Regions from separate parts of the Thermosinus thermophiluss DSM 23256 genome, predicted to be linked through region 1. Evidence: riboswitches for the same ligand, from Rfam matches in the RefSeq annotation. Region 1 holds a riboswitch; each other region holds the start of a gene.

Region 1 (6,726 bases):
TATTCAGAATTGGTGTAATCATCTGCCTCGCAAAATACTCGGCTATAAAACTCCTCAGCAATGCTTTGACGAGGAACTGGCCCAAATTTCTTGATAGCCTCTTTATATACCGTTAATTTTACAGGGTGTTGCATTTGCTATTGCAATTTAGAGTAAAATCTAATATAGAGAGAAGAGTGTCTTTCCTTCCGCCGTCTCGCAAATTACGAGTAATTTCAAGATTGCGAAGCGCTGCCGTATCAATGGTCATAAATTCGGCGGCATTATACCGCATTAACTTGTTGACATGCGATAAATCGGTTTTTAACGTTTGGTGCAGGTAATATAGTAAATGCCCTACTGCAATAGCGGCTCCCGCATGAGGAAGTTCTTCATCGGGAAAGTGGCGTTGCAGTAGTTCCTGAGTCGTTTCCGTATCTTCAATAGCTAGGTCTGTTATAGTACAGCCATGCAGGCGGTTGGCGAGAAAAGTGTCCAAAGTCTCTTTATCAGTGAGACGACCGGTTAGCACAATCTCCGCCGGTGAAAGGCGATATAGGTGGTCGCAAAGAGTATTGATCCGGTAAGGACCGGCAAAATCTGCCCAATAACATTCGCCGGTTGAAATATCCGCTCCTGCCAGGATTAGGAGATCGTCTTTTTCATGGATAACAACCAGATAATTATTGCTCTTATCCGGAAGTAGCACATCTGACAATACTGTTCCGGGAGTAATAATTTTAATTACTTCCCGGCGCACAATCCCCTTAGCTTGCTTAGGATCTTCTACCTGTTCGCAGATTGCTACTTTATAGCCTTTATTAATGAGGCGGGCTATGTAAGTATCGGCCGCATGGAAAGGAACGCCGCACATGGGAATCCGCTTACCGGACCCTCCGTCGCGTCCCGTTAGGGTAATTTCTAGTTCGCGTGATGCAATTTCGGCGTCTTCAAAAAACATTTCATAAAAGTCGCCCAGTCGGAAAAATAAAATTTTATCGGTATGGTGCCGTTTTATCTCCCGGTACTGCTCGATCATTGGGGTATAGGTCTCTGCCATGGTATTCTCCTTTTTCCCACCCAAAGTTAATCAGCCACTTCACCTTTCAACAACCAAGTCTGCGCTTTAAGAACTTTTATTGGGAGAAGCTGCCCTATTTGCTCATTTCCCCTATTCCAAAGTACAATTTTGTTAGTTCGCGTCCGTCCCATCATCTTATCCGGATCATTTTTACTGGGACCCTCAACAAGTACCTCTACTGTTTGGCCAATAAGAGTTTCATTAATAGCTAAACTAATTTCATTTTGGACGGCCATTAGTTGTTGCAGGCGTTGCTTTTTTACCATCAACGGCACTTGATCAGGCATAGTTGCTGCTGGCGTGCCAGAGCGAGGAGAATACAAAAAAGTATAAGCCGCATCAAAGCGAATTGACCGGACAAAATCAAGCGTTTGCATAAATAGTTCATCCGTTTCCCCAGGAAATCCCACGATAATATCCGTAGTAATACTGGCGTGCGGTATTTCTCTACGAACCTTTTCCACAAGTTTCCGATAATATTCTGTTGTATATCCGCGGTTCATCCGCTGCAAAATGATATCACTGCCTGACTGGATTGGCAGATGAAAATGTTCGCAAATCCTCTGGCCATGCTTAATGACATCAATCACCTTGTCGTTCATGTCGCGCGGGTGCGAAGTCATATACCGAATTCGGGCAATTGTCTCCACTTTGTCCACGGCTGCCAGTAAATCGGCAAAATCAATGTTTTCTTTCCCATCCTTGCCATAGGAGTTTACATTTTGGCCTAGCAGCGTAATCTCTTTAAATCCCTCTGTCCCTAATTGCCTGATCTCGGCAAGGATGTCGGCAAGCGGGCGGCTTCGCTCCCGTCCGCGCACATATGGTACGATGCAATATGTACAAAAGTTGTTACACCCGTACATAATGGGTACCCAAGCCGAAACCAGACTTTTGCGTACCGTTGGCACATCGGGTGCTAGCCGCTCTGCCTGATCCCATATCGCCAGTACCCGATCCTTGGACTGGGAAATCTCTTTTAGCAGGTCTGCGAGTTGGTGGACATTATGAGTCCCCATAACCAAATCAACGTGAGGCGCCTTAGTAAAAATTTTGTCGCGATCTTTCTGTGACAAGCACCCTGTTACGCCTATGATCAGATTGGGATTTGCCGCTTTGAGTCTTTTTAATTCGCCAATTTTTCCATATATTTTTTTTTCCGCGCTCTCGCGGACACAGCAGGTATTAATTAAAATAAGGTCTGCCTGTTCAATTTCATCGGCACTGCTGTAACCAAGACCGCGCAATTGGCCGGCCAGCCGCTCCGAATCATTTTCATTCATTTGACAACCGTAAGTAATAATGTGATATTTTTTTGACCGCCCATAATTGAGGTCGGTATCTCTATTTAAAGTATCCATATCATCACTCCCTAACCACATCCTTCTGATTATTATATCCCAATTTTTTCTGGTAAACAATGCGATATAAAGCTCTCTCCCGTCATAAAAAACACCCGGGATCCCCCGGGTGTTTTTTAGTCTAAGATATAAACTTTAACTTTTTGGATGCCGAAATTATACGCTTCGGCAACCGTCCACATAGCAATATCAATACGGTTGCCCTTGATCGCGCCGCCTGTATCCTCGGCTACGGCATACATGCCATGACCGTCAGGAAACTCGATATAAACACGCGTGCCAAGTGGAATAACTTTCGGGTCAACGGCAATAATGCCTGGCCGAACCTGGGTACCGATATGAGTAAGATTTCCCCATTTGCCGTTATCATGGGGACCTGGAGCATAAGCGGTCGCAACAATATCCAGGATCTGTTTATAACGCACCGGAGCATCGCGGAATACTTTGGGCGCCTTTTTTTGAATAATAGTTAACAGATCTTGATCGGCAATGCCATCGCTCTCGAGATTATTTGCTTTTTCAAACATCTTGACCGCATTTTGCGTTTTGGGACCAAAAATACCGTCTACAGTTCCGGCATTAAAGCCTAGTCCATTTAATTTAATCTGTAATTCACGGACGTCGTCGCCTATGGCACCAACTTGCAGCACTCGTTCCCCGAGGGCTGCAGCACTTACCGGCGCAAGGCCGATAAGACCGAAAATAATAGCAGCAACCATTGATGCTATCACTGTGCGTATTTTTTTCATTATCAATCACTCCCTTTCTCTGCCTACGAAGTTAGCTGCCGGGTTCGGGATAAGGGAAACCCCTACCGCATACGCGGATTCACCCCATTAATGGTTCCTCCGTGTTCCTTTGAGGGAACTTCGGCATGTCAGTATAATACATCATTTCAGTTAAAGAGACAAAAGAGAAAAATGCCCCAAAACGGCGCTATATATCATTTGCCTAAAAAAAATCTTCACTATTCGCCGCTATTCTTATATATCAATATATATACCAATTAGTTGCAAAAAGTAATACAAATCAAATAGAGCATTTTTAATTAAGTGGATGGAGCGCTTATCAGGTGGACACACTAAAAATGGGTGATGGTGTGCTAAAAGAATGGTACAAAACCCAAAAAACTCAAAACCGATCAAAGCCGGAGGTTAATAATACCCATTTGAACTTGGCCGATCCAGCCAAAAAATATGATGCAATTGTCGTAGGAGCCGGTCCGGCAGGGGCAACAGCTGCCTATTTTATGGCCAAAGAAGGTCTTGACGTGCTTTTGCTGGAGCGTGGACCTTATCCGGGCGCCAAAAATTGCGGTGGCGCGTCAATTATCGCCGAGCACGTCCATAAACTCTTCCCCAATTTCTGGGAAGAGTGTCAGTATGAACGTATTGTCACTGACCAATCGTACTGGTGGATGACTGAAGATTCGATATTAACAGCCAGATTTCGCAGCACAAAACTTGCTGCCGCTCCCTATAATCGATTTACAATAAAACGTGTCAATTTTTACAGATGGTTGGCTGCAAAAGCAATTAACGCCGGAGCTACATTGCTGCTGGGCCATCATGTGTCTGAGGTACTGTTTGACGGCTCGCAGGCCATCGGGGTGCACGTATCTCCGCCACAAAACAACGATTTTATTGCCGATATAATTATTCTTGCGGACGGTGCCAATTCTATGTTGGCTGAACGGGCGAAACTGGTCCCCCGGATTTCACCCCAAAATTTTTCCCTTTACGTAAAAGAAACTATTGCCTTACCCGCGAAAGTTATTGAAGAACGGTTCAACTTGCTTCCGGGCCATGGTACCATCATCGGACTTATCGGTTACCCTACTGCCGGGTTTAACGGTACTGGTTCGATTCATACTTTCAAAGACAGTTTTAATATTAACGTTGGTATTTCTTTAGCTGACTTAGCTAAGGCTGCCTTAAGCCCTAATGATCTATTGGAACGAATAAAAAAGCATCCGTATATGCAGCCATTGCTGGATGGCGGTATTACTGTTGAATATGGCGCTGCCCTTATTCCCGAAGGCGGATATTACGCAATACCTGAATTAGTACATCCGGGACTGATGATTATTGGCGATGCCGCTTCATTAGTAAATGGCGTTCATGGTTTTAATTTGGCCATGTGGTCTGGTTTTTTTGCCGCCAGGGCTGCTTATGCCGCAAAAGCCAGTCGTAGTTTTTCCGTTAAGAAACTATCACTGTACCGGACCTTACTTGATGAAAGTTTTGTTATGCAGGATTTCAAAGCCAATGCCGGAGCAGCTAAGTTAATGCAGGATATACCATATTTGTTCGATCTATATACCCGTATGGCCAATGAAACCGCATATCATATTACCAAGGTATACACTATGCCGAAGCGCGAAAAGCGGAAATTTATATTTCAAAAAGTTACCAGTATGCAGCCAATTTTAAAAACAATAAGAGATGTCTGGGAAGTGTTGAAGGTGATACGGTGATGTCCAGCTTAGCTGAGTTAGATGCAAAAGTAAAATTGCTGCTTTTTAAGACCGATGAACAATGGCAGCATATTGTCATCAACGACCAGGAAGTCTGTCGTAATTGCACAGACAAACAGTGTTTAACTATATGTCCCTCCGGTGTATTTAGATGGAATTATCAGCATACTGATCCCATCATAGTGTTATACAAGCAATGTATCGAATGCGGTTCCTGCCGGCTAATATGTCCGGCCAATAATATTAATTTTTCCTATCCTAATGGTGGTTATGGAGTGTTATATAAAGAAGGATAATAAGCAAATATATTTTCTCATAATAAAACAGCCCATTTCGTTATATACGAAATGGGCTGCTATTTTTACATGTCGGAGCGCAGTTTACCAGCTTTACCAAGATGTTCTTTAGGCATTTCACGGATAATAATCGTCACTGCTTCTGGCGGGCAATTGGCAGTTTCAACAATGACCTCTGTCACTTTTTTTACCAATTCCCGCTTTTGCTCGAGAGTCCGGCCTTCCAACATATCAATTTGCACGACTGGCATGTTAATCACCTCCCCTTGCGCTGGTTATTGTATTCGGCGAAGGTGATTCTATCCCTGCAAAACAATCCATTTTATTATTTTATTTAGTTATCTGAAATAATTAGAGAGTGTCTGCATAGCAGCCTAATTTATACAACCGATTTTCTGAATAAAAGGCGAAAGACAATCGCGTTACCGGTTTTCATGATTTTGCTTTTTCTTACGTCTGTGCCACCATAAGGCGGCATAGACGGCAATAACCAAGACAATTATAAAAATCAGCCGTGTCATGTTTTCCTTAGCAAAAACGAGGTCATGGCCCAGTAATACCTTAATAACCACTGGCGGTAATTTCCCCAAAAAAGTGGCCCAAAAAAAATCGTAAAACGAAATCCGGCTAATGGCGGCTACAGCAGTAATGATACCGGACGGAGCCAACGGCAAAAGCCGCGCTATCAGCAAGGCCTTAAACCCGTTAGCCGCGCTGTAGTCGTCTACCTGTTTGAGGTATGGACTTTTCGCAATCCACCCTTCAACGGCGTGGCGAAAAAAATAGCGGGCAAATACAAACATAAATAGGGCGCCAATCAATTCTCCCATCCATGAGAGGAGCGTTCCCCAGAAAAGCCCATAGACAATGCCGGCGGCTCCGGATAAAATCATGAACGGAAAAACGATTGTGAAGGTCATTATAACGAATAATGCCAGCGTGACTAAGATACCCCATGCTCCGAAAGAGCGGAGATACTCTGCTAGGGCGGCAATGTCGCCTCTTTCGATTATGCTGTAAGCATGCTGAAAAAATTCCGGCTGCCACCAGTACAGTAAACCGCAGACAATAAAAATAAAAAGCCATCCCCAAATTTTTCCCATCGTAATCTTTCCTTTGCCAATCTTTTCTCTATCTTTGCAGTTCACAATTAAATATACTAAAATATTGAACAGATGGCAATAAAGGGGTAAAGAATGTGAGTCGACGCTATAAAGGAACCAGCTGTTTTGCCAATACAGCCCGGAAATATGAACAGGATAGCAATGATATTGATATTAAGTTAAAAGTTTGTGATATCAATTTATTCATTCGGTTGCTTGAAGGATATGAAAATATTGTCATGATTATCCCGCTCGAACCCAAACAAGGCTTGGTTAAGCTGCGCCCCAGCCCCGATACCTGTGCTGACGTATGGGAAATTCTCAAGACGTTGCCGATTGAATTTGAAATTATGGGATAAAAAAGAGCACTGCGGTGCAGTGCCTTGTCAATGCCATTGCCGGATTTCGTCACGGAAAATACCGCATGATC
Region 2 (6,726 bases), on a different contig from region 1:
GGAGACGATGGGATTCGAACCCACGACCTCATGAATGCGAACCATGCGCTCTCCCAACTGAGCTACGCCCCCACACCATTTGAACTTCACGACAAATATTATATTATATTTCCTGATTGCCTGCAAGGTTCTTATACCAATTCTTTGTCCTTCGTTTCCGGCAGCAGGAAGTAGACGTTGACGGCGGCGGCGACGTAGATGAAGGCCAACAGCGCCAGCGCGCCGGAAAGGCTGTACTGAGCGGCCAGGACGCCGATGGCGAGAGGAGCGAAACCGCCCACGGCCCGGCCGGTGTTGAAGATAAAGTTTTCCGCCGTGGAACGGGCTTCCGTAGTATAGTTTTCCGACAGCAGCGCGCCGTAGCCGGCCATCATGCCATTGCAGAAGAAGCCGAGGATCGCGCCGCCGACTAAAAGGTGCAGCGGGTCAGACAGGTTAGCATACACCCACACCGCGGCCGCGGAAGCCAACTGGAAGGCCATATAGGCGGGACGGCGGCCGATTTTATCGGCAATATAGCCAAAGACGGCAATCCCCAAAATCATCCCCAAAACGGTGGCCACCATCCACATGCTCGTTTTGTTCAGCGTCAACCCATGCTGTTTCATCAAGACAGTGGGCAGCCAGACCATAATGCCATAGTAGCCCGTGTTCTGCACACTGGTCATCACCGTAAGGGCCAGCGTAGTCGTTGCCGTACGCCGGTCGGCGAACAGGTGCAGCAAGGGGAACTGGGTGGTCTTGTTGTAAAACGCCTGTTCTTCGGCGGTTAAGGGCAGCTTGGCGGCAATTTTTTCCCGAAGCGCCTTTTTTCTCGCCTGCGTTGCCAGCCAGATAGGCGGTTCAGCCAGACCGTAGCGCGCCCAGGCGGCGAACAGGGCCGGCAGCGCGCCGATCAGGAAAACGGCCCGCCAACCAAAGGCCGGTAGTACATAGGCGCTGACCAAAGCGGCGGCCACCACGCCGAGCTGCCAGCCGACAGCCACTGCCCCGGTCGCCCGCGCCCGCTTTTCTTTCGGCCACGTCTCAGTGACAAGCGTCATGCCGATGCCAAACTCGCCGCCCAGGCCCAAACCGGCCAGGAAGCGGTAAATGTTGAGTTCCAGGAAGCTGTCGGCAAAGGCCGTTAGGCCGGTGAAAACCGAGAAAACCAGAATGGTGAGGGAAAAGACGCGCACGCGCCCGATATAGTCGGCCAAAATGCCAAAGCCATAGCCGCCAAGCACAGCACCGATCAAGGTTACCGTGGCCACCAACCCGCCCTCGGCGAGGGTCAGGCCGAAAGCACCGATGATCGCTGTCATGACAAAGGACAAGATGAGCATATCCAGCCCGTCCATGGCATACCCCAGCACGGAAGCAATTAGCACTTGCCAGCGGTAGCGGCTGCCGCCGTCCGCGGCGCCGACCGACGCGCCGGCCTGGGTTAAGCTTTGGGGCAAGAGACGTGGTTCCTGCCCGATAACCTTGACGTGGGTTTCCATACCTTCTCCTCCTCGTTTTTGGTACCGAGGCAAGCGAAAAGGGCTTCCCGCCAGTCCCACTGACAGGAAGCCCTTTTTGGCATATAAAAGTGCCATAAAGCTGCAATCTTGATTACGCCGCCTACCTTGCCAGCCTCACAGGACTGATTTAAAGGTACCAATATTGATTTGTGTTTATTATGCCACGCCGCCCCGCCCGCTGTCAACACTCTTTTATGGCAACCGAGTATAGCGTAAAGCACTGGCTAGACTGTTCTACTAGCTTTTATACCTCATTATTTCGGGAAATGGAGACAATGTTTTCACACCTGGTTTTTGCCGCCGCTTCAAATTTTGCGCAAACTGTTTTAATGCAGCGCCATAACCATCCCGTTGTATTATTAGCCAGCCCAGGCTATAAAAAGCCAGTTTTTCCTGCTAAAATGAAACTTTCTTTCTGTAACAGATAAGCTATAATTGACTCTGTAAAACAAAGCAAAGCCGAATTCCATATGGAAGCGGAGGACCCACCTTTTTGGGGTGAATTCTGCCACAGGCAGAAAGGATGTTTACCTCTCTTGCCATCCTAACCCGACAGCTAACTTCGTAGGCTAAAGCAAAGAGGTCGAAAGACCGTGCGGTCTTTTCTTTTTATGTTACGGAGGAAACGGTTGTTATGGCTATAAAAAAAACTCTGTTGGAAGCCGAAATTAATGATGCCTTTATTAAGTTTCAGCGCAGCCTCATTGGCCGCGGACCTACGGAAGCCAAGACTTATATTATTGATGATATGGTCTTAATCCGCCTAAAAGGCGTTCTGACTATCGAGGAAACACATCTTGTCAAAACCGAAAAAGGCCGGCAAGTAGTTAAACAAATGCGGCAGATCCTGCGCGAGACATTTAACGAAGAAGCGGAAAACCTGGTGGCCCGCCTCACCGGGTGCCGTGTGGTCAGCAGCCACAGTGACATTAGCACTAAAACGGGCGAGCGGGTGGAAATATATATTCTTGATACAAATTTGGAAAAACGGCTCCGCGACGAAGAAAAAGCTAAAGTGGACGCATAGCTGGCGGACAAAACGCAGAAGCAGCACAGCTTAGGCGATTTGTAGGCCGGTACGCGAGTAACAGCCGGGCGGCTCATTTGGCCGCAAGGTCTGGTTGCTTACGCACCGGTTTGCTTTTTTTACACTTGCTAAATCGCCATTATTTGATTCCGAGCGAGGGAACATTAAATATGGACAAATGAGGATATACTTTGGCTAATCGCGAAATACGATGTACTTCTTATTGTTGTCCGCCACAGCGGTGGCCTACAAAAGCTGGAATAACTATTGGCCTTATTTTTTAGGATAAGCCTGTACGTTAACCATAAAGAGTATAATGGAGGCTGATAGTTTTATGATGCGTGAAATCAGGCGTTTGCTAATTGGCAGACCGCTGCATAATCGAGAGCTTAGTCACGAAAAGCTGCCAAAATGGAAGGCACTGGCAATTTTTTCATCTGATGCCCTGTCATCGGTTGGTTATGGCCCGGAACAGATTATGCTTACTCTTGCTATCCCTGGGGTATTAGCGTATGGCTATATAGGGCCGGTCGCCCTTGCTATCCTCGTATTACTGGCTATTGTAACTGTTTCATATGTACAGGTGGCCAAAGCTAACCCCGGCGGTGGCGGTTCTTACTCCGTAGCCATCCACAACCTTGGTGAATTGCCGGCCCTGACGGCAGCAGCGGCCCTATTTGCCGATTATTCGCTTACTGTAGCAGTGAGCATTTCCTCAGGTACGGAAGCGATCGTATCTGCTTTCCCGCAGTTAGCCCCCCATGCGGTGACAATTGATTTAGCCGTGTTATTTGGCATATTGATGTTAATCAATCTGCGCGGCGTGCGCGAATCATCCAATGTTTTTGTCTTTCCTACGTATGCTTTTATCCTGGGAATGTTAGGGCTTATTGCGGCAGGTGTTTATCAGGCGTTTACGCAGCCGGCGCCGCTTATTCCGCCCGCATCTACCGCTAAGCAATGGGACTGGACAGTTGCCTTTCTGATCCTGCGTGCCTTTGCCTCCGGTTGCAGTTCTATGACTGGTGTGGAAGCTATTTCCAACGGCGTGCCGATGTTCAAAAAACCGGAAATCCGCAATGCAACAATAACAACTTATTGGATGTCGCAATCCTTGCGGTCATGTTTGCTGGTATTTCCTTTTTGATTATGCATTACCATATCATTCCGACGCCTGATGTTACGGCGCTCTCGCAGGTGGCTGAGTTAACCTTCGGCCGCAATTGGGCGTATTACTATGTTCAATTTACCACCATGTTAGTGCTATATTTAGCGGCCAATACGGCTTATAACGGCCTGCCGCCCCTATTGTCCATTTTAGCAAAGGATGGCTATATGCCCCGTTATCTTGGCGTCAGAGGCGAACGGCTCAGCTTCTCCACCGGAATAATTCTTCTCAGCGTCATAGCCGGCCTGCTAATCACTATTTTCCACGGCAACACCGAACATCTAATTTCTTTGTATGCCATTGGCGTCTTTCTTTCGTTTACCATTGCTCAAGTCGGTATGGTTGTTTACTGGCGCCGCGAGAAAAGCAAAGGCTGGACCAGGCGAGCAATTTTAAATGGGGTAGGAGCCATCGTCACTGGTACCGTTGTCTTGGTCATCGCTATTACCAAATTCTTTTATGGCGCCTGGCTGGTGCTTATTTTCATTCCGACAATGATTTATATTTTTAAAAAAATCCGCCACCACTACAACGATATGTCAGAACAGCTCCAGCTGCCGCCTGAATATACCAACCCTGCCAGCTTGCAGCACCCCCACCCAAGCTAAGAACTTGATCATCGTACCAGTAGCCAGTATTACCCGCGTGGTAGCCCAATCACTTCAGTACGCCAAAGCGCTTAGTCCCGATATCCTGGCAGTGCACATTGCTACCGATGACGAAGCAGGCCGTAAATTTAAAGAAAAATGGGAGAAATGGAATCCCGATATCCGCCTGGTTACTATTTACTCTCCTTACCGGTTGGTAATTAAGCCGTTGCTGGATTATATTGAACAGCTTGAAAGAACCAAGGCGCCGTCTGATTTTATAACCGTCCTGATCCCGGAATTCGAAACAAAAAAATGGTGGCACAGACTGCTCCATAACCAAACCGGCTGGATTTTGCGGACGCTGCTTATCTTAAAAGAAAACGTAATTGTCGCTACTATTCCTTATCACCTACAAAAATAAAATCGCAACCAGCAGCCAAAACCATTTGTTTATATCACTCATTTTTACGCACTTCATAAAAAATTCTTATAGACAAATTTTCCCTGCAAGATTATACTGAATTTAGCAATTGGTATAATTAATTGATTATACCCGTGTGAGGGAGGGAAAAAGCATGGTCGCTTACAATCCGGTAAGCGAGACTGTAATTGCTGAGCTGAAAAAAATCGTCGGGGAGAAGTATGTCTGGACCAGCCCCGAGAAGATGGAGCCCTATTCCCACGACGAGGTAACCGACCCCAAATATGTGAAAATGCCGGAAGCAGTGGTCCTGCCGGCCAATGCGGCGGAAATCGCCGAAATCATCAAACTTGCCAACCGCGAGCGCATACCCGTTGTCCCGCGGGGCGCAGGCACCGGCCTGGCCAGTGCCGCCGTGCCATTTAAAGGCGGCATCGTCCTGTCCTTGGAGCGGATGAATAAAATTTTGGAAATTGATACCGTTAATATGTTTATGGTCGTCGAGCCGGGCGTAACCACCGAGGCGGTGCAAAAAGCGGCCAACGCCGCCGGGTATCTCTATGCCGGCGATCCCTGCAGCGGCGACAGTTCCTTCATCGGCGGCAATGTCGCCACCAATGCGGGCGGCAATAAGGCGGTCAAATACGGTACCACCCGCCGTCAAATATACGGCCTGGAGATTGTCACTCCGGAAGGGGAAATTGTCACCCTGGGCGGTAAATGCATGAAAGATTCCACCGGCTATAGCCTCGTCAACCTGATTATTGGCTCAGAAGGCACCCTGGGCGTCATCACCAAGATATATCTGAAGCTGATGCCGCTTCCCAAGGAACAGATTGACCTGCTGGCCGTATTCCCTGACCTCGCTACCGCAATCGGGGTCGTGCCAAAAATCATGGCCGCCGGCATCACGCCTACCTGCGTGGAATTTATGGATAATGAAACCATCAAATGCTGCGAGGAATTTTTGCGGGAAAAACAGCCCCACAGTGACAACGGCTACTATATTATCATCAAGCTCGAAGGCGAAAACGAAGAACAACTTGAAGAACAAGCGGCCACCATTGACGAACTGTGTACCGAAAACGGCGCCATGGCCGTACTGGTCGCTGATCCGGCGAAAATCTGGAAAGCGCGCAAGGCCTTCGCCGAAGCCGACCGCGCCCGCAGCCTGGTCTTTTCTATGGAAGACATCGTCGTCCCCATGAGTGAAATTCCCAAAGCCGTCGAGCAAATCGCTGCCATTGGCCGCAAACACGGCGTGACCATGCATTGCGCCGGCCATGCCGCCGACGGCAACATCCATGTTAATATTCTCAAAGATAAAATGAGTGACGACGACTGGGATCGCATCTTGCCGCTTGTCCAGGAAGAACTATATACCCTGGTTTACAACCTGGGCGGCAAACTGTCCGGCGAACACGGCATCGGCTACAAGCGGGTTAAGCTGCTGGAGAAATTCGCCAATCCCGTCGAACTCAAAATGATGAAAGCCATCAAGCAAGCCCTTGATCCCAACCTTATCCTGAACCCAGGTAAAGTAATTGATATTAGCTAAAGCTAAGGCCGCCTCCTCACCGGCAAAATGCCGCCTGCACAAGCAGGCGGCATTTTTTATAGTAGCCGCTCCTCCACCACCCGCCAGTCGATATTGCCGAAAAAGGCATTGATATAGGCGGCGCGGTCGAGGCCGTAATCCGGCATATAGGCGTGCTCCCACACGTCCATCACCAGCAGCGGATTGCATCCTGCCGGGTGCCCTTTATCGTGTTCATTGATCCAAAAGTTTATCAGCCGGCCGTTCGTCACGTCCTGATACAGGATAGCCCAGCCAATGCCGCGGATGGCGCCGGTCGCCCGGAAGTCTTTTTCCCAGGCCTGCACACTGCCGAAGTTCTGCGCCATTGCCGCGGCAACCCGGCTGCGCCGGCTGAGGCGGCCATTGCCGCCCAGATTTTCAAAATAGTACTCGTGGAGCCGCATGCCGTCAAACTCCCAACCCAAGTGCCGCTTGA
Region 3 (6,726 bases), on a different contig from region 1:
TTTCCATATGTCTTCGTCTGACGGTGCAGAAGGAACTGCGCCATGGAACTCTGCTGGCCTTACCGATAGAAAACATTGCGCAAAGCGTCGAATACAACTTAGTATACCGTGACGCCGACTTGTCCGGTATTGCCAAACGCTTCATCAGATTTATAACTTTACCAGGCGAACTGGAAGTTTGCTAACACTTGGTGATTTTAACCTGCCAAATCCCCTTTTCGACTTCCTCCACATCAAATTTGTAGCCTTGTTTATCCGCCCAGGCCAACAAGTTGCGAACTGAGCGGCTAAAATCCGATTCGATGACCAGCACATCGCCACTTTTCAATTTATCCATCTTGGCTTGGGCCATATGTAGCGGATGGGGGCAAATTTCACCTAACATATCGAGATAATGTATCGCCATGCCATCAACCTCCCATATGGAAGTATTCGCTGCCAAAGCCGCAAAACCTGCAAAAAACCTCTTCGCCATACGGCGAAGAGGTTTTTCATTTCTGAGACCGGTTAGCTGACTAACGGAAGTTCCTGATATTCAGGCTGTCGAGTTGCTGCCGCCAGTGCTTTCGTGACAAAATCGATATGGTCTTTAAGATCCACGCCCATTGCCTCGGCACTGTTCACTATTGTCTCACGATTGACGGCGCGGGCGAAGGCTTTATCCTTCATTTTCTTCATAACCGACTTTACTTCTAGATTATCTAAACTTTTATCCGGACGGACAAGAGCGCAGGCAATAATAAAGCCGGTCAGTTCATCCACCGCCAGCAGCGTTTTTTGCAAAAGGGTGCGCTCTTTCTCCCAGTCTCGCGCATGGGACTCAACGTTAGTAATAAATTCATCGTCATAGCCGTAAGCGGCAAGAATTTCTCTGGCATGGTTGGGATGGTCATGGGGAAATTTCTCGAAATCAATATCGTGTAGTAGTCCAACCGCCCCCCAATAATCGGGATCTCCGCCAAATTTTTGCGCATAAGCGCGCATGGCAATTTCCACAGCTACGCAATGTTTTAACAGCGCTTCACCGGTAACGTGTTCTCGTAAAATCTGCCAAGTTTTCGCACGGGAATACTGCATAACGGCCCCTCCTGTTCTAAACTATATGGTAATCATTACCGCTTATATGCAAAATTATACCATTATCTCAAAAGGTTTACTAGCATTGGCTGCTGCCATACCTCATAGATTATATTGCAAAGGAGGGTGCAACATATGTATATACTTATCGTGATGCTCGCCGGTGTCGGGATGCTGGTCGGTGGCATCTTTCTAATGCGCTTTGGCTTAAAGCGCCTGCTGTGGCGACGTTTTCAGCGCCTTCTCCAATCCATGACGGTAACGGCCTGGCGGGGTCTGTTGGTCGGAACGGCTGCGGCAGCGCTTATGCAGAGCAGCACCGCTGTTTCCCTCATTACTATCGGCCTGGTCAGCGCCGAATACCTCACTTTTTATCAGGGCATAGGCATTATCCTGGGCGCCAATATCGGGACTTGTTCAACCGTACAGCTCCTAACCCTCTCGCTACCGGACAGCTACTTTCTTTTCTTGCTGGTTCTGTCGCTTGTCATGGCAGTTTTTTGCCAAAAACTGCGCTATGTCAGCCTTGCTATTGCCGGACTGGCCAGCATGTTCCTCGGTCTCGGCCTTATCTCTGATTTGCTTGGCCAGCTTCCACAAATAGAAACAATCATAGATTATCTTACCAGAGGGCAATCCAACCCTTTATACGGTATTCTGGGCGGTATTATCCTCACTTTTCTCTTCCAGTCTAGCAGCGCCGCCACCGGAGCGCTTATGGTACTCGCCGCCGATGGCATCATCGACTTAACAACAGCCGCCTATGTCGTTTACGGCAATAATATCGGCTCCTGCCTTTCTTCCGTGATCGTCGGCAGTGCTGCCCCGCTTGCGGCAAAGCGGGTAGCTGCCGCCCATATCGTACTGAATGTCGCAGGCGTTCTGATCTTTTTACCCCTAACAGGGCTGCTGACAGGCGTTGCCTCCTGGATTACGGCTGATTTCGGCGCACAGGTAGCTATGGTCCATACTCTTTTCAATATTCTTTCTTCACTGGCAGTACTGCCGTTTATCCGTCAATTCGCTCGTTTAATCACCGCTCTGGTGCCTGAACGCGGCTAAACTACCCAAAAATAATAAATCTCTTCGCCAAAACAAAACTAGCAAATAAAGCCCGATAGTCGTTATAACAATAGTGCCTCCCGGCGCAATATCCAGATAGAAAGCCAAAATAAGGCCGCCGGTGACGGACAGAATGGAAAAAATTAGCGCCCAGGCCAAGGTGACTTTGAAACCGCGGCGAAGAAGAAGCGCCGCAGCAACGGGAACAATCATGAGAGCACTAACCAGTAAAATCCCCACGACCGTCATGCCGATGACAACGACCAGTGCGGTCAACACACTGAACAGCATATTAATCGCGCCGGTATTGATGCCGGACACAATCGCTACCTCTTCGTCCAGTACCAACAGCATCAACTTGTCAAAATATCGGTAAATTACCGCTACGACGACGGCGCCGCAAAAGGCTATAAGCATAAGATCTATTGTCGTAACGGTCATGATACTGCCAAAAAGAAAACTAAGCAGCCCGGCACCGCTCATACGCGTCATAGTACTGAAAATGATGGCCATGGCAATGCCAGCGTAAAAAAAGATGGCCAAAACCATATCAGCGAACTGACTGTGCCACCGCCTGACAATCTCAATGCCCACGGCGCCGGCAACAGTGAGCAGTGCTGCGGCAACAAAAGGGTTAACCCCTAGGAGATAGCCACCTGTCACACCGGCAAAAGCGATATGACCCAGCCCATCGCCGATAAGTGACTGCCGGCGGATAACAACAAACATACCAATCAGTGGGCAGACAATGGCGGTAATGAGGCCCGCGGCCAGGGCCCGCTGCATAAAGTCATATTGGAGAAATTCCATCTTTTCCCCTCCCGGTTTCATACCAAAAGTGGCGCACTGTCATGTGGCTATCGCGAAACTCACGGCCACTGCCAAAAAAGCATAATCCCCGATTGATGCAGGCCACCCGCGAAGCCCAGCAGGTGGCTTTTTCAATATCATGGGAAACCATGACAACCGTAATCCCCAGGTTGCGATTCAGCGTTCCCAGCAGCTCGTATATTTTGGCGCTGGCATCAGCATCAATGCCACTAGTCGGCTCGTCTAACAAAAGGAGCCTGGGGTTGCCGGCCAAAGCGCGCGCCACCATCACTCGCTGCAGCTGCCCGCCGCTGAGTTCACCGATACGCCTTGAGCGCAAACCAGTCATATCAACAAGTTCCAACATATGTTCAACAATATGGGTGGCTAACTGCTTGCTGCGCCTGGTAACGCTGCCTGTCACCAAGCCCAATGCCACCACTTCCTCCACTGTCGCCGGAAAACCGGCCGAGTTCTTGCCGTAGGTCTGCGGTACATAACCAATTAGTCCCTGCCTTTGCGCTTCCCTTACCGGCCGTCCGTCGATGCGAACTTCGCCGCCCTGTGGCATCGCGATTCCCGCCATTATTTTAAGCAGCGTACTTTTACCAGCCCCGTTGGGGCCGACAACGACGAGAAAATCACCGCTGGCTACCGCTAAAGATATATTGTTAAGCACAGGATAATCATCGTAGGCAAAACATACGCCATCAAGCTGCACCATGCACATTTCTTGCCCTCCTAACCCTGCCGGCACTGCGCGCAAAGGCCGAACAGCTCGATATTGTGCCGAACAAGTTCATACCCCTGGTGGCGGAGCATAATTAAAAATTCAGGATCAATCGGACAAAAATCGAGGCAAGCCGCTTCACCGCACTTTATACAAGTAATATGGTGATGGTGCCGGGATGAAGGAGCTACCTCATACCGGGTTCCGTTCTTACCCAGCCCGACAATAGGAATCAACAGTCCCATTTCGACCAAAATATTCAGGTTACGGTAAACTGTATCGAGACCTACGTCTGGATAACGCTGACGGACTTCACGCCATATTTCCGCCGCTGTCAAGTTCTCCGCCGTTTGGAGTATCCGCTCTAAAATTGCCCGCCGCTGGGGTGTAATGCGATACCCCTTTTCCTTAAGCTGCTGGACCAGGTCATTTAACATGGTAATTCACTCCGCTTCTAGCCAAAAATATATACGATACATCCTAAATAGGAACTTTCTTACTAACAGCATAAAAAAAATTTGCCCAGTCTTTTCTTTATTCTGCTACCATCAAGTACAGGCTATGCAAACATTTCTGGTCATACAGCAAATTTTGTGCAAATAGAGGAAAATAAAAGGAGGCGCCTGGCCTCCAAATCTTATAACACCCGACGCGCTCCTACATAGCGCGGTCCCCAGTAACTGCTGTCCATGTGATCGATGGTCACACCACGGCTGGACGTAGCGCTGATAAATCTGCCATCTCCCAAGTAAATACCGCTGTGCGAAGGACCAGGAGCATAAGTGGAAAAGAAAACCATGTCGCCAGGCTGTAGTCTTGAATAAGACACAAATTGGCCCACTTCAAACTGCGCGTCAGCCGTTCGCGGCAAGTATACGCCCGCCCGGGCATATACAAACCGGGTAAAGCCCGAACAGTCGAACCCGTCAGGAGTCACACCGCCAAAAACATAAGGGACACCGATATAACGCATGGCTGTCTGGATGACCCGCCGAACAACGCTATTATCGCGGCTAACCGGTATCTCCCGTCCCATAAGAGCGCGGTAGGTCTGGGCCCCGACAATGCCATCCGCTTCCAGACCCCGGTCTTTTTGGAAGGCTATTACCGCATTTTTGGTCGCTTGCCCGAAGTCACCGTCAACCACCAGCCTATAGCCAAGCTCTTTAAGCCGGGCCTGAATAGCGGCTACTTCCGGGCCTTGGTCCCCCTCTTCGTAGACTCCTGAGGCGTGGGCGAAGGTTGCTGTCATAAACAGCAGCAAAAAAAGCACCATCGTCCGAAACATTTTCCGCAATACAATTCTCCTCTCTAAGCCGACGAGGTTAGCTGACGGGTTAGGGTTGAAGGCCCCCCACTCCTAAAGAGTTTCACCCCAAAAATGGTTCCCCCGCTCCTGAGCTGGATTAGGCTTTATATAGCTCACCTGAATTATTCGCTATTATTGTGCATAATCCTTCTAAATGGTTTTTCTTGAAAAAAATTCCAGGTTATCATTTTTTGCTATATCTACAGGAAATCGACGCTTCATCAGCGAATTGCTAGGCGAAAGGAGTGTCGCCATGCTTTCCGACGCATTTCGTCGCCAAATAGAAAGAAAAATTGCAGAAGGAATTCGGTTGTCCCGCGACGAAGGACTCGCTCTCCTCCACTCACATGATTTGGCCTGGCTAGGCTACCTTGCCAACAAGGTTCGACAACGGGTCAGCGGCGACTATGTATATTTTAATGTTAACCGGCATGTTAACCTGACAAACGTTTGCACTGCCCGCTGTAAATTTTGCGCTTTCGGCTGCGACGCCTCCAGTCCGCAGGCCTACAGCATGACCAAAGAACATGTCCTCCGTATCGCCCGCCAAGCCGCTGAGGACCCTGATTTGCGCGAACTTCACATCGTAAGCGGGTTACACCCCGAATGGCCTTTTGAATATTATGTTGATATTATTGCCACCGTTAAAGAAGCCGTCCCCCGTCTGCATCTTAAGGCCTTTACCGCTGTCGAAATTCACCATTTTGCCAAGATATCCGGCAAATCGGTGGAAGAAGTGCTGAAAACCCTGAAGGCGGCCGGCCTTGGGTCTATGCCGGGAGGAGGAGCGGAAATCTTTAGTCCCCGGGTGCGGAACCTTCTCTGCCCCAATAAAGCCAGCGGTGAAGACTGGCTCGCTATCATCCGTACGGCCCACCGTCTCGGTATCCGGACAAATGCCAGCATGCTCTATGGTCATATCGAAACACCGGAGGAACGTATTGACCACCTTTTGGCGCTTCGCGACCTGCAGGATGAGACCGGTGGTTTCCAAACGTTTATCGGCCTGGCCTTCCACCCGAAAAATACGGAACTGGAAAACCAGGTCGTGAGGGTTCCGGCCTGGGAAGATTTGAAAATGGTGGCGCTTGCCCGGCTCATGCTCGATAACTTTAAACACATCAAAGCTTATTGGGTTATGCTTACACTGCCGGTTGCCCAGCTGGCGCTGGCCTTTGGCGCCAATGATCTTGATGGTACGGTAAGTGAGGAAAAAATCACGCATGCGGCCGGCGGCAAGTCTGAACGGTCACTAAGCATCGAACAACTGGTCAATGTCATCCGTCAAGCCGGACGCATACCTGTTGAGCGGGATTCACTATATAATATTGTTAAAATTTACAGGCAATAAAAAACGGCCTTTTTTCTCGGCAAATTTATTACCTGTTGATATCTTGCCGCAATACCGCCGCGCCGTGTAGGTATACATGCTTGATCTTCTCCTGGGGAAGGTCGGTATTCCATAATATGAGAACGCGGATGCACCTAGCCAAACCTGTAGGATTATCAATTTCCTGGGTGCCGAATAGCGGCACTTCCGTCCAACCCAAAACCCGGGCCCCTGCAGCAGGATACATGCTATTTAAATCGGGCGTCGAACTGAAAATTACCGCCCCGATATCGGCCGTTTCGATACCGTTCTCCCGGACAAGAACTGTCAGCAGTTCGCGTACTCGCTCCTGTATACTTTCCGGCGTATTCGCATCTACCGTTGTCGCTCCCCGGACGCCACGCAGCA

The links. Region 1 has a riboswitch for cyclic di-AMP ahead of BLQ99_RS15275 (3D domain-containing protein). Riboswitches for the same ligand answer to the same signal wherever they lie in the genome.
Region 2: it holds a riboswitch for cyclic di-AMP, as region 1 does, so the genes downstream of both, BLQ99_RS05505 (Na-translocating system protein MpsC family protein) here and BLQ99_RS15275 (3D domain-containing protein) in region 1, are expected to answer to the same signal.
Region 3: it holds a riboswitch for cyclic di-AMP, as region 1 does, so the genes downstream of both, BLQ99_RS02050 (C40 family peptidase) here and BLQ99_RS15275 (3D domain-containing protein) in region 1, are expected to answer to the same signal.

What each region holds. Positions count from the first base shown of each region.
Region 1 covers NZ_FNBU01000009.1:100,799-107,524, reverse strand. The annotation lists partial or broken gene BLQ99_RS07265 (IS30 family transposase) at 1-94, shown strand, start outside; gene BLQ99_RS07260 (MutS N-terminal domain-containing protein) at 119-1,039, opposite strand; gene miaB (tRNA (N6-isopentenyl adenosine(37)-C2)-methylthiotransferase MiaB) at 1,066-2,421, opposite strand; gene BLQ99_RS15275 (3D domain-containing protein) at 2,538-3,170, opposite strand; cyclic di-AMP (ydaO/yuaA leader) riboswitch at 3,175-3,306, opposite strand; gene BLQ99_RS07245 (FAD-dependent oxidoreductase) at 3,509-4,897, shown strand; gene BLQ99_RS07240 (ferredoxin family protein) at 4,897-5,193, shown strand; gene BLQ99_RS07235 (4-oxalocrotonate tautomerase) at 5,259-5,444, opposite strand; gene BLQ99_RS07230 (TVP38/TMEM64 family protein) at 5,616-6,296, opposite strand; gene BLQ99_RS07225 (DUF4911 domain-containing protein) at 6,392-6,655, shown strand; gene BLQ99_RS07220 (hypothetical protein) at 6,683-6,726, opposite strand, start outside.
Region 2 covers NZ_FNBU01000006.1:121,302-128,027, reverse strand. The annotation lists tRNA gene BLQ99_RS05515 (tRNA-Ala) at 1-72, opposite strand, end outside; gene BLQ99_RS05510 (MFS transporter) at 132-1,484, opposite strand; cyclic di-AMP (ydaO/yuaA leader) riboswitch at 1,953-2,092, shown strand; gene BLQ99_RS05505 (Na-translocating system protein MpsC family protein) at 2,140-2,532, shown strand; partial or broken gene BLQ99_RS15420 (APC family permease) at 2,867-4,711, shown strand; gene BLQ99_RS05495 (FAD-binding oxidoreductase) at 4,866-6,269, shown strand; gene BLQ99_RS05490 (superoxide dismutase) at 6,326-6,726, opposite strand, start outside.
Region 3 covers NZ_FNBU01000002.1:142,909-149,634, forward strand. The annotation lists gene BLQ99_RS02015 (LysR family transcriptional regulator) at 1-185, shown strand, start outside; gene BLQ99_RS02020 (sulfurtransferase TusA family protein) at 182-406, opposite strand; gene BLQ99_RS02025 (HD domain-containing protein) at 508-1,077, opposite strand; gene BLQ99_RS02030 (Na/Pi cotransporter family protein) at 1,213-2,139, shown strand; gene BLQ99_RS02035 (metal ABC transporter permease) at 2,107-2,949, opposite strand; gene BLQ99_RS02040 (metal ABC transporter ATP-binding protein) at 2,930-3,679, opposite strand; gene BLQ99_RS02045 (Fur family transcriptional regulator) at 3,691-4,116, opposite strand; gene BLQ99_RS02050 (C40 family peptidase) at 4,317-4,976, opposite strand; cyclic di-AMP (ydaO/yuaA leader) riboswitch at 4,979-5,102, opposite strand; gene mqnE (aminofutalosine synthase MqnE) at 5,242-6,339, shown strand; gene aroH (chorismate mutase) at 6,368-6,726, opposite strand, start outside.